One region of the Burkholderia sp. AU30198 genome, then DNA from elsewhere that is predicted to be linked to it. Evidence: riboswitches for the same ligand, from Rfam matches in the RefSeq annotation. Region 1 holds a riboswitch; each other region holds the start of a gene.
The links. A riboswitch is a leader RNA that binds a small molecule or an ion and turns the genes downstream of it on or off. The one in region 1 is predicted to bind cobalamin.
Positions count from the first base shown of each region.

Region 2: it holds a riboswitch for cobalamin, as region 1 does, so the genes downstream of both, cobA (uroporphyrinogen-III C-methyltransferase) here and LGN19_RS20390 (FecCD family ABC transporter permease) in region 1, are expected to answer to the same signal.
Region 3: it holds a riboswitch for cobalamin, as region 1 does, so the genes downstream of both, LGN19_RS30785 (CbtB domain-containing protein) here and LGN19_RS20390 (FecCD family ABC transporter permease) in region 1, are expected to answer to the same signal.

Region 1 covers NZ_JAIZSA010000009.1:87,870-93,406, forward strand. Annotated here, with positions in the region: gene LGN19_RS20365 (SIMPL domain-containing protein) at 1-436, opposite strand, end outside; gene LGN19_RS20370 (EVE domain-containing protein) at 618-1,079, opposite strand; RNA gene ssrS (6S RNA) at 1,151-1,332, opposite strand; gene LGN19_RS20380 (cell division protein ZapA) at 1,413-1,727, opposite strand; gene LGN19_RS20385 (ATPase) at 1,724-2,074, opposite strand; cobalamin riboswitch at 2,229-2,480, shown strand; gene LGN19_RS20390 (FecCD family ABC transporter permease) at 2,639-3,637, shown strand; gene LGN19_RS20395 (ABC transporter ATP-binding protein) at 3,634-4,449, shown strand; gene cobT (nicotinate-nucleotide--dimethylbenzimidazole phosphoribosyltransferase) at 4,502-5,537, shown strand, end outside.
Region 2 covers NZ_JAIZSA010000004.1:330,921-336,457, forward strand. Annotated here, with positions in the region: gene LGN19_RS12535 (DUF3857 domain-containing transglutaminase family protein) at 51-1,124, shown strand; gene LGN19_RS12540 (hypothetical protein) at 1,140-1,898, shown strand; cobalamin riboswitch at 1,983-2,220, shown strand; gene cobA (uroporphyrinogen-III C-methyltransferase) at 2,390-3,139, shown strand; gene LGN19_RS12550 (cobalamin biosynthesis protein) at 3,136-3,513, shown strand; gene cobO (cob(I)yrinic acid a,c-diamide adenosyltransferase) at 3,551-4,153, shown strand; gene LGN19_RS12560 (cobyrinate a,c-diamide synthase) at 4,156-5,460, shown strand; gene bamE (outer membrane protein assembly factor BamE) at 5,503-5,537, opposite strand, start outside.
Region 3 covers NZ_JAIZSA010000017.1:206,109-211,645, forward strand. Annotated here, with positions in the region: gene metE (5-methyltetrahydropteroyltriglutamate--homocysteine S-methyltransferase) at 1-331, opposite strand, end outside; gene LGN19_RS30775 (LysR family transcriptional regulator) at 458-1,366, shown strand; gene LGN19_RS30780 (CbtA family protein) at 1,389-2,111, opposite strand; gene LGN19_RS30785 (CbtB domain-containing protein) at 2,125-2,334, opposite strand; cobalamin riboswitch at 2,367-2,509, opposite strand; gene LGN19_RS30790 (histidine phosphatase family protein) at 2,555-3,142, shown strand; gene LGN19_RS30795 (inorganic phosphate transporter) at 3,328-4,920, shown strand; gene LGN19_RS30800 (2OG-Fe(II) oxygenase) at 5,320-5,537, shown strand, end outside.

The sequences.
Region 1 (5,537 bases):
GCATCAGGTTCGACAGCTGGCCCGCAAGCTTCGACGCTGCCGCGAAATCGCGCGATTCGAGCGCGACCTCGGTGCGACCGCGCCATGCGGAGATCTTGCCGTCGCGATCGGTGCTCGGATAGACGGAGAATGCACCCGTGTGTGCGGTGACGCCCGAGACGCCCTTCGCCTGCGACAGCGCTGCGTCGGCGCGCTGGTTCAGCTGCGCGGTGAGGCTGCCCGGATCCTTGGCCTGCTGCTCGTAGAACAGCGTGATGTGGATGATGTCCTGCGGCACGTCGGTGCTGGCCTGCGACGACAGCGACAGCACGCCCGCCGGCTCCGGAAAGTGCGGGTTCGCGGTTTGCGCGTGCGCGGTGGAAGACGCGAGCGTCAACGCGACGGGAACGGCAGCGGCAAGGGCGAGCGACAGCGCGAGTGCGGATTTCTTGGTCATTGTTGGACTCCTTGTGCGAGGGCGTGCACGCGGATCGCGCGTGCACGACGCGGGCGACCCGCGCGACGAAAAAAACGACAACCGGCCTGATCGGCCGACAGCGGTTGCTTAGGCTGCGCGAAAGTGCCGCGAGTTCCGCGGCGGCGGCGCGTACTGACCAGATTTGACCTTTGGCGCGCGCCTACTTCATCAGCTTTTCGGTGATGAAGCGCCATTCGGTGCGTGTGACGGGCGTGATCGACAGCCGGTTGCCGCGTGCGAGCACGCGCATGTCGGCGAGTTCGTCGTGTTCACGCAGCGCGGCGAGCGGCACGAGCGGCGATTTTTTCACGTAGCGCACGTCGACGAGCAGCCAGCGCGGCGCTTCCTGAGTCGACTTCGGATCGTAATAGGGGCTTTTCGGATCGAACTGCGTGGGATCGGGGTAGGGCGTCGACGACACTTCGGCGAGGCCCGCGATGCCCGGCTCGGGGCAGCTCGAGTGATAGAACAGCACGCCGTCGCCGATCTTCATCGTGTCGCGCATGAAATTGCGCGCCTGATAATTGCGCACGCCCGTCCACGGCAGCGAGCGCTGCGGTGCGTTGGCGAGATCGTCGATGCTTGCTTCGTCCGGTTCGGACTTCATCAGCCAGTATTGCATGGATCGTGATCGACGCAGAAAAAGGCTGCTACAAAAGAAAACGGCACCGGGCTTTGCCCGATGCCGTTGGATAGGTCCCCGCCTTGGCCGCTAGGCCGGCATCCTGAACCTAGGGTTCAGAATTGGTCGCAGTTAGCAGCACTTCGGGTACATCAGACAGAGTGACGCGCGCGCCCGTGCTACAAATTTCCGCAACCGTGCACATGGCATTGGTTCAAGGAATATATGACCTTGGCGAACCAGGCAGGGAAGCTGACTGAACTGTGTTTCGTTGCGCCAATTTGACCACCGTTGATCGCCGAGATCAAGGGGAATCGACGCATCGATCAAACGTTACTGCGTCTCGTGCTGTGCGAGCACCGCGCCGAGCTGTTCGTTCATCTGGTGCATTGTACGACGGATTTCTTCCGCCGGAAATGCTTCACCATGCCGCACGCTCGTTTGCAACCGCAGCAATTCGGACGCGAGCGACAGCGCCGCCATCACGGCGATGCGATCGGTACCGCGTACCGAGCTGTTAGAGCGGATTTTCGACATTTCGGCGTCGACGCGCGCGACCGCTTCGAGCAGCGCTGCTTCGGTCTCGGCCGAACAGGCGAGCCGATAGGGCTGACCGAGAATCGAGACTTCGATCTGCTTGGTGCTCATGCATGTTCTCCGTGGCTGGCCGCGTCATCGCCATCCGCACGCGCCTGCGCATCCAGCAGGTCGAGCTGGTTGTCGGCTTGCTCCGCGCTTTTCGAGCGCGGCAGCTTTTCGAGAATCGCGTTCAGTTTCACCTGGGCGTCGTCGATCTTTGCCGACAGCGTGTCACGCTCGGCCTCAAGTGCATTGCGTTCGTCGCGCAGTTGCGCGAGTTCCGCGCGGACAGCGTCCGCATCCGCGCGCAATTGCGCGACCTGCTCCTCGAGCGCGAGCCGTTCCGAGTGATAGCGCTTGTTAAGCGAAATCAGACGGCCAATATTTTGAGATAATGTTTCGAGTTCGTTGAGCATTTGCTGCGTCCTCTAAAGACCCAGCATTTTAGCGCGGAATAACGCGCAATCCGACATCTGTAACGTTTCCAGTCGTAACACCCCCGCTTCTTGCCGCGAATCGGCGCGTCCCGTGCGTGTCCGGACGCTTCCTTGACGCTCGCGCGACCCGCTCCTAAACTGGCGCCGCCTCGGTGCTCGCGCGTGGAACGCGCAGTTAAACGGGAAGCAGGGCGCGGGCGCCAGGAGCCCGCCAACCTGCGCTGCCCCCGCAACGGTAAGCGGCCGCGTCCCGTGACGCAGGCCGGCTCGGGCGCGTTTCACGTGCAGGTGTTGCATGCGGACGCGGGCCACTGCGCGTCATCGCGCGGGAAGGCGAGCCGGACCGCCGCCAGCCCGGATACCGGCCGAGACGGGGAGCCCGCACGGGCTTCGTGACGCGCGGCCTGCGGGGAGGCGGGGCGCGCAACGCTTCACGGAATCTTCTTCGATGCTGACCCCAATCGTCCGCGCGGCGCTTCAGTCACGACCGGCCGGCCTCCGCAAGCGGGGGCGCCGCACGTCGTGTGCGGCGCCATGCGCGGCATGAGCGCCGCGCGCGCCACCGCGATCTGGGCCGCGCTGGCCGCGGCGGTCGCGTTGCTGTTCGTCGCGTCGCTGTCGATCGGCAGCGTGCCGATGTCGCCATGGCAGGCACTTGCGTCGCTCGTGCCGCATGGCGGCGACGCGCTGTTCGCCGACATCGTCCGCACGCTGCGTCTGCCGCGCGCGCTCGCGGGCTTCGCATGCGGCGCGCTGCTCGCGCTCGCCGGTGCGCTGCTGCAGGTGCTGTTGCGCAATCCGCTCGCGGAGCCGTACGTGCTCGGCGTATCGGGTGGCGCGGCCGGCTTCGCGCTCGTCGCGATGATCGCGGGCGGCGCGTGGTGGCTCGTCGACGCATCGGCGTTTGCCGGCTCGCTCGTGTCGGTCGCGCTCGTGCTCGGTCTCGCGCGCCGCGAGCTGTGGCGCGGCGAGTCGCGCGACGCGTCGCCGCGGCTGTTGCTCACGGGCGTCGTGATCGCGGCAGGGTGGGGCGCGCTCGTCACGCTGCTGCTGTCGCTTGCACCCGATGCACGACTGCGCGGGATCATCTTCTGGCTGACCGGCGACCTGAACGGCGTGACCGCGCCGTGGTTCGCATGGGGCGCGCTGGTGCTGGCCGCCTGCGTCGCGCTGCCGGCCGCGCCGCAACTGAACGTGCTGCTGCGCGGCGATGCGACCGCGCTCGCGCTCGGCGTGCCCGTTGCGCGCCTGCGCGTGCGGATCTATCTGGTCGCGTCGCTGGCCGCTGCGGCCGCGGTGACGACGGCCGGCACGATCGGCTTCGTCGGCCTCGTCGTGCCGCATGCACTGCGGCTCGCCTTCGGCAACGACCAGCGGATGCTGCTGCCGGCCGCGATGCTCGCGGGCGGCGGCGGCGTGATGGCGGCCGACCTGCTCGCCCGCACCGCGATCGCGCCCGCGCAACTGCCGGTCGGCGTGATGACCGCGTTGATCGGTGTGCCGGTGTTCCTTTGGATGTTGTTGAGGAGGCCGATGCGATGACGGGGGCCGCACTGCACGCCATGGCCGGCGACATGAGCTACGCGGCCGTCGACCTGACGCTGAAGGCCGGCGCGCGCACGCTGCTCGACGGCTTCACCCGGGCGTTCCGTCCCGGCGAGATCTGGTGCGTCGCCGGGCCGAACGGCGCGGGCAAGACGACACTGCTTGCGACCCTCGCCGGGCTGCAGCCGCCGGCCGGCGGACAGGTCGAGATCGACGGCCGGCCGCTTGCCGCATGGCGGCCCGAGCAGCTCGCGCAGCGCCGCGCGCTGATGCCGCAGCAACTGCACGACGTATTCAGCGCGACCGTATTCGACACGGTGCTGCTCAACCGCTTTCCGTATCTCGGCGGCTGGGGCTGGGAGCGCGACGGCGACCGCGCGGCCGCGCGCGACGCGCTGGCGACGTTCGACCTCGCCGCGCTCGCGTCGCGCGACGTGTTGTCGCTGTCGGGCGGCGAGCGGCAGCGTGTCGCGCTGGCCGCGACGCTGTGCCAGGACGCGCCGTTGATGCTACTCGACGAACCGCTCGCGCATCTCGACCTGCACCACCAGATCGATTGCCTGACCGCGCTGGCCGCATGGCTCGACGCGGGCCCGCGCACGGTGCTGTTCTCGTGCCATGATCTGAATCTCGCGCGGCGTTTCGCGACGCACGCGCTGTTGCTCGACGGCCGCGGCCACGCGTGGGCCGGCCCCGTGCACGACGTGCTGACGCCCGAGCGTGCGAGCGATGCGTTCGGTTATCCGCTGGTGCTGATCCGCGAGAACGGCCGCGATGCGCTGCTGCCCGCGTGGCCCGAGCGACAATGACCTTTCCTTTTCCGATGCGCGGCGCAACCCGCGCCAACGACACGGCTTCTCGATGACGACCCCGACCCACTTCCCGCCCGCGATCGCACCGCTCGACGACGCGCTGCGCAAGCGCCTGCAGCACGTGATCGACCACAAGACCAAGCCGCCCGGCAGCCTCGGCCAGCTCGAGGCGATCGCGCTGCAGATCGGCCTGATCCAGCATACCGAGCGGCCGGTCGTACAGCGTCCCGTGATGATTGTGTTTGCCGGCGATCACGGGATTGCCGCCGAGGGCGTGAGTCCGTATCCGCAAGCGGTGACCGCCCAGATGGTCGCGAATTTCCTCGCGGGCGGCGCGGCAATCAACGCGTTCGCGGGCGCCGCACAGAGCGCGCTCGAAATTGTCGATGCGGGCGTCGCGTCGCCGCTGCCGCTGTCCGACCGGCTGGTGTCGCTGCCGGTCGCGCGCGGCACGCGCAACTTCGCGGCGGAGCCGGCGATGACGCGCGACGAGGCGATGACGGCGATCGCGGCCGGTGCGGCACGCGTGCGCCTGCATGCGTCGCTCGGCACGAACGTGATCGGCTTCGGCGAGATGGGGATCGCGAACACGTCGTCGGCCGCGTGCCTGATGAGCCGGCTGCTCAGCGTGCCGATCGATGCCTGCGTCGGGCGCGGCACGGGCCTCGACGACCAGGGCCTCGCGCACAAGCGCGCGGTGCTCGGTCGTGCGCTCGTCAAGCACTCGCACGCGATCGCACCGCTCGACGTGCTCGCGACGTTCGGCGGCTTCGAGATCGCGATGATGACGGGCGCGTATCTCGCGGCCGCGAGCGAGCGGATGACGATCCTCGTCGATGGCTTCATCGCGACGGCTGCGCTGCTCGTCGCCGAGCGCATCGCGCCCGGCGTGCGTGACTACTGCGTGTTCTCGCATACGTCGCACGAGGCCGGGCACCGGCGCATGCTCGAGCATTTCGGTGCGAAGCCGCTGCTCGCGCTCGACCTGCGGCTCGGCGAAGGCACGGGCGCGGCGCTCGCGCTACCGCTCGTGCGTGCGGCGGCTGCGTTCCTCACGGAAATGGCGAGCTTCGAATCGGCCGGCG
Region 2 (5,537 bases), on a different contig from region 1:
GGCTGCGGCAGCCGCCTGCATCGTCACACTTCCATCGATGGGGATTCGACATGACCGTCTCACGCATCGCCCGCTACGGTATCGCGGCTCTGCTGATGCTTCGGCTTTCGGTGGCGTTCGCGGTGGACTACCGGATCGAACGATGCGACAACCTGATCACGGTCGACGCATCCGGCAAGCGCGTCGTGAAGGTCGATCTGTCGATCAAGCTGCTGACGGATGCGGCGATCGCCCGCTTCGGCCAGTACGTGCTGTCGTACAACGCGCAGTTCGGGAAAGTTGACGTCGATTCGGCGCAGACGGTGCATGCCGACGGCTCGACGGTGTCGGTCGATGCCGCGCAGGGCATCTTCGATCGTCCGGCACCCGTCGCGATCGCCGCGCCGCAATTCAGCGCCGAGCATTTGCGCATCGTCACGTTTCCCGCGCTCGCGAAAGGCGATTCGATCCGGCTGTCATACACGCTGACCGACACCGACACGCTGTTTCCCGGCAAATTCAGCGTGCAGCTCTCGTTTCCGCCGATCGAGGACTATCGTTCGGCGAACGTCACGCTCGACACGCCGGACGACATGCCGGTCGCGATCGACGCGCGCGGGATGCGTCCGCTGGCCGATGCGTCGCATGACGGACGCCGGATCCGTTCCTACCATTACGAAACACCGCCGTCCGGCCCGCTCGATGAGCAAGCGAACACGGTGGCGTGGACGGATATCGGCCCTGTCTTCATCGCGAGCAACTTCTCCGGCTATCCGGAAATCGCCCACGCCTACCAGGTGCGCGCGTTCGACAGGCAGCAGCAGGACGACGGGATCCGCCAGCTCGCCGATCGGTTGACCAGCGGGATCGCCGACCGGCGCGAACAAGCGATGCGGCTGTACGCGTGGGTCGCACGCAACATCCGTTATGTCGGCGTGTATTTCGGTGCCGGGCCGGTCGTTCCGCACCGCGCCGGCGAGGTGCTCGCCAACCGCTACGGCGACTGCAAGGATCAGGTGACGCTGCTGTCCGCCCTGCTCGATGCAAAGGGGATCGAGAGCCACACCGTGCTGGTCAATCTCGGCAACCGCTATCGGCTGCCGGCCGTACCCGATGTCCTGACGTTCAATCACGCAATCGCGTGACTGCCGGAATTCGACGTGTTTGCCGACACCACGGTCGGCGTGCTGCCGTTCGGCGCACTGCAGTTCGAGGCAAGCGGCAAGCCCGCGCTCGACACCTCGACCGGCAAGCTGATCGTCACGCCGCCGCAAAACGGCCGCAACAGCCGTTCGTCGCTGGCCTATGCGGTCAATCTCGATCGTGACGGCAATGCAACGATGACGGGCGACATCACGCTGGCCGGCCAGGAAGTCCAGCGGGCGCGCCAGATGTTCATCCACGTCCAGCCGAAGCGGCTCGCCGACGAGATGCTGCGCCGCTACGGCCTCGCGGGCGAATTGCAGATGAGCCCGCGTCATCTCGACGACCTCGACCAGCCGTTCTCGATCGCGCTGCGCGGCAATCTGAACCAGTTGGCGTTGATGCCCGGCCCCGCGGCATTTGCGATTCCGTCGCTGCCCAACTTCGGCCAGATCCGGAGCTTCGCCGATTTCGTGCTCCAGGAGAAAAGCAAGGTATTTGAAGGCGTGTGCGCTGGAACGCGGCTCGAGGAGCGCTACCGGATCACGTTGCCGGCCGACACCCACCTGCTCGCCATCCCGCCGGACGTCTCCGTACGAGCCGGGGAAATCGCCTATCAGTCCACTTATCACCGTGATGGCCGGACCGTTGACGTGACACGCGTGCTCGATCGCAACCTCGGCAGCAACGTGTGCAGCGGCGCGAAGCTCGCCGAGTGGGCGGACGCCGCGCGCAGCATCGCGAAGGATCTGAAGCGGCAGATCCTGTATCGCTAGACGCGCGGCACGGGTATCCCGCATCACGCTGACCCGGCCGCGGGGAGCGCCGGATGGGCATCCTTGCGCCGCAATGCCTGTGCTATCGTATGCGCCGCGTTCGGTGCTCGCACGCGCATTGCGCGCCTGCAGTTAAACGGGAAACAGGAGGCGGACCACCGCCCGGCCTGTGCTGTCCCCGCAACGGTACGCCGCCCGCGCGACGCGCTTCCCCGCGCACGCGCCCATGCCGCCCACGATGCCACTGCCCTTCAGCCGGGCGGGAAGGCTGCGGCCTGGCAAGCGGCCAGCCCGGATACCGGCCGACGCAAGGGGCGAGCCCGAGGCTCGCCGAACGCCCGATCCGCGGGGGACGGAGGGGGTGCGCATTCCGCCCGCTTCCGCGCGGGCTTCGTTCGATCCGTCATGCATTTCCTGTCTGCCGGCCGCCGCCGTGCCGCCCGCCTGCCCTGTTCCACTGTTTCGACACGGTGCGCGCCGTGCCGCGCCCGATGAGCCGCGCCTGGCTCATCGGCGCCGGCCCCGGCGACGCCGACCTGCTGACGCTCAAGGCCGTCCGCGCGATCGGCGCGGCGGACGTGCTGCTCGTCGACGATCTCGTGAATCCCGACGTGTTGCGCCATGCGCGTGCCGATGCGCAGATCGAGCACGTCGGCAAGCGCGGCGGTCATGCTTCGACGCCGCAGGAGACGATCGTCGCCGCGATGCTCGCGCATCTGCGCGCGGGCCGCAGCGTCGCGCGGCTCAAGGGCGGCGATCCGTTCGTGTTCGGCCGCGGCGGCGAGGAACTGGCCGCGCTCGGCGCGGCGGGATTCCCGGTCGAGGTCGTGAACGGCGTCACCGCGGGCATCGCCGCGCCGGCTGCAATCGGCATTCCGGTCACGCAACGCGGCGACGCGCAAGGCGTGATCTTCGTCACGGGCCACGGCGCGGGCGCCGACGAACCCGACTGGCGCGCGCTCGCGGCCACGCGCATGACGATCGTCATCTATATGGGCATTCGCCGCCTCGACACGATCGCAGCCGCGCTGCGTGAAGGCGGCCTGCCCGGCGATACACCGTGCGCGGCGATCGAGAACGCGACGCGCCCCGAACAGCGGCACGTGCTTGCGACGCTCGATACGCTCGTCGAACGCATCGGCGCGACGGGCATCGGCTCGCCGGCCATCGTCGTGATCGGCCGCGTCGCCGCGTTCGCCGACGATCCCGCGGTACGTGCCGCGCTCGGCAGCCGCGCATGATGCGCGTCGCGCTCGGCGTCGGTTTCCGCGCGGGCGCGACGGCCGCGCAACTCGATGCCGCGATCCGCGCAGCGCTGACGCTGTACCCGGGCGCCGAACCGGCGCTCGTCGCAACGCTCGCCGACAAGGCGCGTGCCCATGCGCTGCGCACGCTGTGCGCGCGCCGCGGCTGGCCGCTCGTCGCGTTCGACGCGGCACAACTCGCGAGCCGCCCGGAACTGGCCGCAAGCGGCCCGTCGGATGCCGCGCTCGCCCGCTTCGGCGTCGCGGGCGTGGCCGAGCCGTGCGCGCAGCTCGCGGCGCCGCACGGCCGGCTGCTGGGCCCCAAATCCATCCGGGACGGCGTGACGGTCGCACTCGCCGGCCCGCTCTGAATCCTTTGTTTCGCTTTCTTTCGACAGGACCAATCCGATGAAAACCGACGCCGAATCCCATCAACGGATGACCGAACGCCGCCGTGCGGGCCACGAGAAGAAGCAGGCCGCCGCCACCAATGAAAAGGGCCTGCTGATCGTCAACACCGGCAACGGCAAGGGCAAGAGCACGGCCGCGTTCGGCATGGCCGTGCGCGTGCTCGGCCACGGCATGCGGCTCGGCGTCGTGCAGTTCATCAAAGGCGCGCTGCACACGTCCGAGCGCGACTTCCTCGGCGCGGTGGCCGAATGCGATTTCGTGACGATGGGCGACGGCTATACGTGGAACACGCAGAACCGCGACGCCGACATCGCGACCGCGCGCAAGGGCTGGGACGAGGCGCGCCGGATGATCGAAAGCGGCGACTACCGGATGGTGATCCTCGACGAATTGAACACGGTGCTGAAGTACGAATACCTGCCGCTCGACGAAGTGCTCGCGACGCTGGCCGCGCGTCCCGATTCGGTGCACGTCGTCGTGACCGGGCGGCATGCGCCCGATGCGCTGATCGACGCGGCCGACCTCGTCACCGAAATGCGGCTCGTCAAGCATCCGTACAAGGAACAAGGCGTGAAGGCGCAGCGCGGCGTGGAGTTCTGAGCATGCCGGCCTGCCCCGCGCTGTTCGTCAGTGCACCCGCGTCGGGCCAGGGCAAGACGTCGGTGACGGCCGGCCTCGCGCGGCTGCACCGCCGGCTCGGCCGGCGCGTGCGCGTGTTCAAGACCGGGCCCGACTTTCTCGATCCGATGCTGCTCGAACGCGCGAGCGGCGCGCCCGTGCATGCGCTCGACCTCGGGATGGTCGGCGAGGCCGGCTGCCGCGCGCTGCTGGCCGATGCTGCGCGCGAGGCCGACCTGATCCTGATCGAAGGCGTGATGGGGCTGTTCGACGGTACGCCGAGCAGCGCCGACCTCGCGGCTGTGTTCGGCGTGCCGGTCGTTGCGGTGATTTCCGCGAAGTCGATGGCGCAGACGTTCGCGGCGATCGCGTTCGGGCTCGCGCGGTTCCGTCCGGGGCTGCCGTTTCATGGTGTGCTGGCGAATCGCGTCGGCTCGGAGCGGCACGCGGAACTGCTGCAACAGGCGCTGCCCGACGACCTGCGCTGGCTCGGGCACGTGCCGGCCGATGCGGGCATCGCGCTGCCGGAGCGGCATCTCGGCCTGCACCAGCCGAACGACATCGACGATCTCGATGCGCGGCTCGAGCGAGCGGCCGACGTGCTCGCGCAAACGGCGCTTGCCGAGTTGCCGCCGGCTGTTGCGTTCGCGGAACCGGATGCAGCAGCACCGCTGCCGCGTGCGCTCGCCGGCAAGCGGATCGCGGTGGCGCGCGATGTGGCTTTTTCGTTCATCTATCCGGCGAATCTCGCGTTGCTCGACGCGCTCGGTGCGCAGTTGCGATTCTTCTCGCCACTCGCCGACGAACCGGTGCCGGACGATTGCGACGCGCTGTTTCTGCCGGGCGGCTATCCGGAACTGCATGCGGCGACACTCGCAGCGAACGCCGCGACCGCGCGGTCGATTCGCGCACACGCGGCAGCGGGCAGGCCGATCGTCGCGGAATGCGGGGGGATGGTTTATCTGTGCGAATCGCTGACCGACGTCGACGGTTTGACGACGCCGATGCTGGGCGTGCTGCCAGGTCATGCGACGATGCAGCGCCGGTTCGCGGCGCTAGGGATGCAGCAGGTCGATACGCGCACCGGTCCAATGCGCGGCCATACGTTCCACTACTCGCGGCTCGCGACGCCGCTCGAACCGGTCGCGACCGCAAGGCGCCCCGACGGCGCGTCGGGCAGCGGCGAAGCCGTCTATCGCAGCGGCGCGATCGTCGCGACGTACATGCACATGTACTGGCCGTCGAATCCGGATGCAGTCGTGGCGTTGTTCAGCGGCGAAGCGTTCTAGATTGCTCGATGCTGCGCCGCCTGCGTTGCGTCGTTCATCAGGTCAGGGTTTTTCGCGGCCCGGCGCTTCCGAACGCG
Region 3 (5,537 bases), on a different contig from region 1:
AACACGCGGCATGCTCTTCCGCCGACTGCGCAGAACGGCCGCGCGCCACGCGGAAATAGTTGTCGAGCGCATCGCCGTGGAAGCCCTGCACGCGCTTCGGCAGGTTGCCGAGCGTGAAGCTCATGTCGAGCACCTGGTCGTAGAACGCGAAGTCGCCGATCGGAGCGAGATCGAGGTCGCGCTGGTCGCGCCAGTGACGCTCGCGCAGTTGCGCGCCGAGCGCCTTCAGTTCATCGCGCGACGATTCGCCCTTCCAGTAGCGTTCGAGGCCGAACTTGAGTTCGCGCTTGGCGCCGATGCGCGGGAAACCGAGATTGTGTGTCGTCGCCATGGCGCTGCCGTCCAGAAGTAGTGAAGGTCCGGCAACCATGATAGGGATTTCAAACCATGAAATAAAATGGCATTATTTCATTCATCCATTAAAGTTATTCATGAAAATGCAGGATGAGCGATAACCATGCTGGAACGATTCCATCTCGTCGTCATTCGTGAAGTCGAGCGCCAGGGCTCGCTGACCGCAGCCGCCAATGCGCTGCACGTCACGCAATCGGCGCTCAGCCATACCGTCCGGAAAATCGAGCAGCAGCTCGGCACGCCGATCTGGGATCGCGAGGGGCGCGGCCTGCGGCTGACGCAGGGCGGGCAGTATCTGCTGAAGCTCGCGAACCGGCTGCTGCCGCAGTTCGAGCTGGCCGAGGAGCGAATGAAGCAGTACGCGAAGGGCGAGCGCGGCACGCTGCGTATCGGGATGGAATGCCACCCGTGCTACCAGTGGCTGCTGAAGGTCGTGTCGCCGTACCTGTCGCGCTGGCCCGACGTCGACGTCGACGTAAAGCAGCGCTTCCAGTTCGGCGGGATCGGCGCGCTGTTCGGCTACGACATCGACGTGCTCGTGACGCCCGATCCGCTGAACAAGCCGGGGCTGCGCTTCGACCCCGTGTTCGACTACGAGCAGGTGCTGGTGGTCGCGGACGCACACCGTTTCGCCAACGCCGATTACGTGACGCCCGAGCAGCTGACCGACGAAATCCTGATCACCTATCCGGTCGAAACCGACCGGCTCGACATCTACAACCAGTTCCTGACGCCGGCCGGCATCGTGCCGAAGCGGCACAAGTCGATCGAGACGACCGACATCATGTTGCAGATGGTGGCGAGCGGGCGCGGCGTGGCTGCGCTGCCGCGATGGCTGGCCGACGAATATGCCGACCGGATGCCGGTCGTGCCGGTCAAGCTCGGCAAGAAGGGGATCGCGAAGCAGATCTTCCTCGGCATCCGCGAGGCGGATGCGTCGATCGACTACCTGGCCGCGTTCGTCGCGCTGGCGCGCGAATCGACGTGGAGCGCGCCGCGCATGCTGCGCTAGGCACGCCCCGTTGCAATGCGCGTCAGGCGGCGCGCATGCCGATACGTTCGCCGCGCTCGACCCATGCGCCGAACAGCAGGCCGATCGTCGTCCACATGATCACCTGCATGCCGATCGCCGCGGCGCGGAACTTCCACAGCACGACGGCCGGGAAGGCAGCCGGCACTTCGTTGATCGACGGCAACCCGAGCTGCACGGCCGCGATGATCGCGATGAACACGAGCCCCGCGACGATCGACGCGTTCCATTGCCCGAGCTTCGCCAGCAGATGGCGGCGCACGCTGACCGAGAACACCATCGTCGCGATCGAGATCGCGATCATCAGGAAGAACAGCCCCGTGCGATAGCCGATCGTGTCGGGGTCTCCAACCGACGGCGGATTGGCCGGGTACTTGATGTTCGGCACGATCACGAGCGCGATGAACGCCGCCAGTGCGAGCCAGGCGGCCAGCGGCCGTGCCGGGAGACGGCTGCCTCGGCCATACGCATACGCAAAGACCAGCGAGAACAGCCCGCCGAACGCCGCGCCATAGGTCACGACGCCCGTCAGCAGGCCGAAGCCGGCCTGCGTGTGGCGGCTCACCAGCTCGGGTTCCGGCGCGTCGCCCTTGGCGGCGTCGAGTTTTTCTTCGAAGGAGATCGCCTGATCGACTTGCGGTTCGCCGACGATTTTCGCGAAACCGAACGTGAGGAGGCCTGCGGCGATGCCTGCGAGCATCCCGCGCATGAGCAGCTTTCCGACCATCATGAACTCCGCGTCAGTGGCAGGGGAAGCCGAGCAGATGGCGGCCGTCGTGGACGAATTCGTGCACGTACATGCCCGGCACGAGCGACGTTGCGCCTTGTTCCGCGCCGACGAAATAGAGGGCGAGCAACAGGATCAGGCCGACGAACACGGCCCACGGCAACAGTTCACGGACGGGGATGGGCGCCGGCACGACCGCCGGCTTCAGCACTGCTTCGCTCATGGATGCACCTCAGGGGAATCGCGCCCCGGCAAATGATGGATGGGTACGAAGGCAGGTCTGGCTTCCGGGATCATGGATCACCGGTTACAGTGGCGCGACCGCGCCGGAATTGCACCGGCTTCCGCGTTTCGTATCGGGCGAATTGTACGCGCGAACGTTCGCGTATTGAAGCGGCGAAAAGTGGACGAACGCGCCCGTCCCGGCTCCCCCGAAAACCTCCATGAACATGCATGCCTCGCTGCGCCTGATTGCACACGCATCGACCCGGGCGATGCGCACCGGCACGTTTCCCGACGACGACCCGCTCGACGCGCACGGGCTCGCCGACGCCGCGGCGCTGCGCGACCGGTGGACGGACGTCGCCGGCTCGCTCGTGCTGTGCAGCCCGGCCCGCTGCGCGGTGCAGACCGCCGATGCGCTCGGCCTGCACGCCGACATCGACGACGCACTGCGCGACATCGACTACCGAAGCTGGCGCGGCAAGCGGCTACACGACCTCGCGCGCGACTGGCCTGACGAACTGGGCGCGTGGATCGGCGATCCGTTGGCGTCGCCGCACGGCGGCGAATCGTTCGATGCAGCCATGCGCCGCGTCGGCGCGTGGTTGAACGCGCTGCAACGCGGTCGAGACATCGTCGCCATCACGCATGCGCCGATCGTGCGCGCGGCCGTCGCGCATGCGCTGCGGATCGATTCCGGCGCAGCAACCCGCATCGACGTGGCGCCGCTATCGTGCACGACATTCGCTGCGTCGCCGCACGGCTGGTTGTTGATCGCGGAAGGCGATCCGCGCGACACTGGTGCATAGCCTCCTGCCGTGTTGCGTTCGCGATATGGGCCACGACGCCCGCCGACGTGTTGTCTCGTATCGCAATCGCATGGCGATGTCCACCTTACATCGCTGCAAGCCCCGCCGTTCGTCATCCCTGCTGTCATCAAACTGACTGCTAGCCGAAGCTAGGATCGGTCGCGGTTCCCTTACGAGATACCGTCATGAATCAACCTGCTTCGTCTGCCCCGAACAGTCCGGGTTCCGTCGAGCGCACCAGGCAGCTCGGCTATGCCGTCTTCCTGCTGGTGCTCGCGATCGGCGCGGTCTATATCGCCACGCACCTGATCGACGATCTGTCGCCGATGCGCGAAGGGTCGCTGTTCCCGTACCTGATGCTCGGCGCCGCACTGCTGATCGCGCTCGGCTTCGAATTCGTCAACGGCTTCCACGACACCGCGAACGCGGTCGCGACCGTGATCTATACGCACTCGCTGACGCCGAACGTCGCGGTGATCTGGTCCGGCCTGTGGAACTTTCTCGGCGTGATGATCTCGAGCGGCGCCGTTGCGTTCGGCATCCTGCAACTGCTGCCGGTCGAGCTGATCCTGCAGGTCGGCAGCGGTGCGGGCTTCGCGATGGTGTTCGCGTTGCTGATCGCCGCGATCGTGTGGAACCTCGCGACCTGGTATTTCGGGTTGCCGTCGTCGAGCTCGCATACGCTGATCGGGTCGATCATCGGCGTCGGGCTGATGAACCAGCTGATGCACGGGCCGTCCGGCACGAGCGGCGTCGACTGGGGCCAGGCGCTCGGCGTCGGCAAGTCGCTGCTGTTCTCGCCGATCGTCGGCTTCCTCTGTGCGGCGCTGCTGCTGCTCGTGCTGAAAGCCCTCGTGCGGATTCCGGAGCTGTACAAGGAGCCGCCGAAGGACCAGCCGCCGCCGTTCTGGATTCGCTGCCTGCTGATCCTGACCTGCACGGGCGTGTCGTTCGCGCACGGCTCGAACGACGGGCAGAAAGGGATGGGCCTCATCATGCTGATCCTGATCGGCACGGTGCCGACCGCCTATGCGCTGAACAAGGCCGTCACGCCGGCCGAGACGCAGACGTTCGTTGCGGTCGCGAACCAGGCCGCCGCGACGTTCGGGAAGTACACGAACGGCGTCGCACCGTCCGCGAACCCGCGCGCCGACGTCGAGCGTTACGTCCAGCATCGCGAGCTGACGCCGGCCGTGATCCCCGCCGTTCAGCAATTGTCCACGTCGCTCGCGACCGCGGTCGGCGCGTCGGGCTCGATGGCCGCCGTGCCGCAACGCGACATCGACAACGTGCGCAACACGATGTATCTGGTATCCGAAGCGATCCGCCTGATCGAGAAATCCGGGCAACCCGCATTCGCCGCCGACGACAAGCTCGCGATCGACAACTATCGCAAGCAGCTCGATCACGCGACCAAGTTCATTCCGACGTGGGTGAAGGTTGCGGTCGCAATCGCACTGGGCCTCGGCACGATGGTCGGCTGGAAGCGGATCGTCGTGACCGTCGGCGAGAAAATCGGCAAGCAGCATCTGACGTACGGACAGGGGGCGTCGGCCGAACTCGTCGCGATGCTCACGATCGGCGCGGCCGACGTGTACGGATTGCCCGTGTCGACGACACACGTGCTGTCGTCGGGCGTTGCGGGCACGATGGCGGCGAACGGCTCCGGGCTGCAATGGGGCACGGTGCGCAGCCTCGTGCTGGCGTGGGTGCTGACGCTGCCGGCGTCGATCGTGCTTGCCGGCGGGCTCTACTGGTTGTTCCGGTCGGTGGCCTGAGCGAGCGGCGACGGCGGCCGGTGAAAGCCGGTCGCGTCGCCTCGTGCAGATTCGACCCTCGCCTTTCCGCTGAAGCGCGCCCGGCTCCCCTGTTCCCCTGTTCCCCTGTTCCCCTGTTCCCCTGTTCCCCTGTTCCCCTGTTCCCCTGTTCCCCGGCTCCCCGGCTCCCCGGCTCCCCGGCTCCCCGGCTCCCCTGCTCCGCTACACCGCGCGTCGCATGGGCCGGTGTCGCACCACCTGGCTTCTTCGCGCCACGCGCGCTTCCCCGTCCATCCGAATTGAAGCGCAAGATCTGGAGCGCATCGGCATTCGTGCGACATTAGACTGGGGCCATCGACTCTCATCGTGGATCCCATCATGCGCGCAACGCCACCGGACACCGCTTCGCTGCCTCTTTTCATGCCACCTGCCGCACAGCGAAGCCAGTCGGTGCCTCGTACCGATCCGCAGCCCGCAGTCGAATCCGCCGACATCGCACAACGGATGGACGCGCTCGACTGGGCAGCCGTCGCTGCCGAACTGGATCACCATGGATGCGCGCGCGTGCCGGGCCTGCTGTCAGCGCACGAATGCGATGCGCTTGCGTCGCGGTATCCGGATGACGGGCTTTACCGATC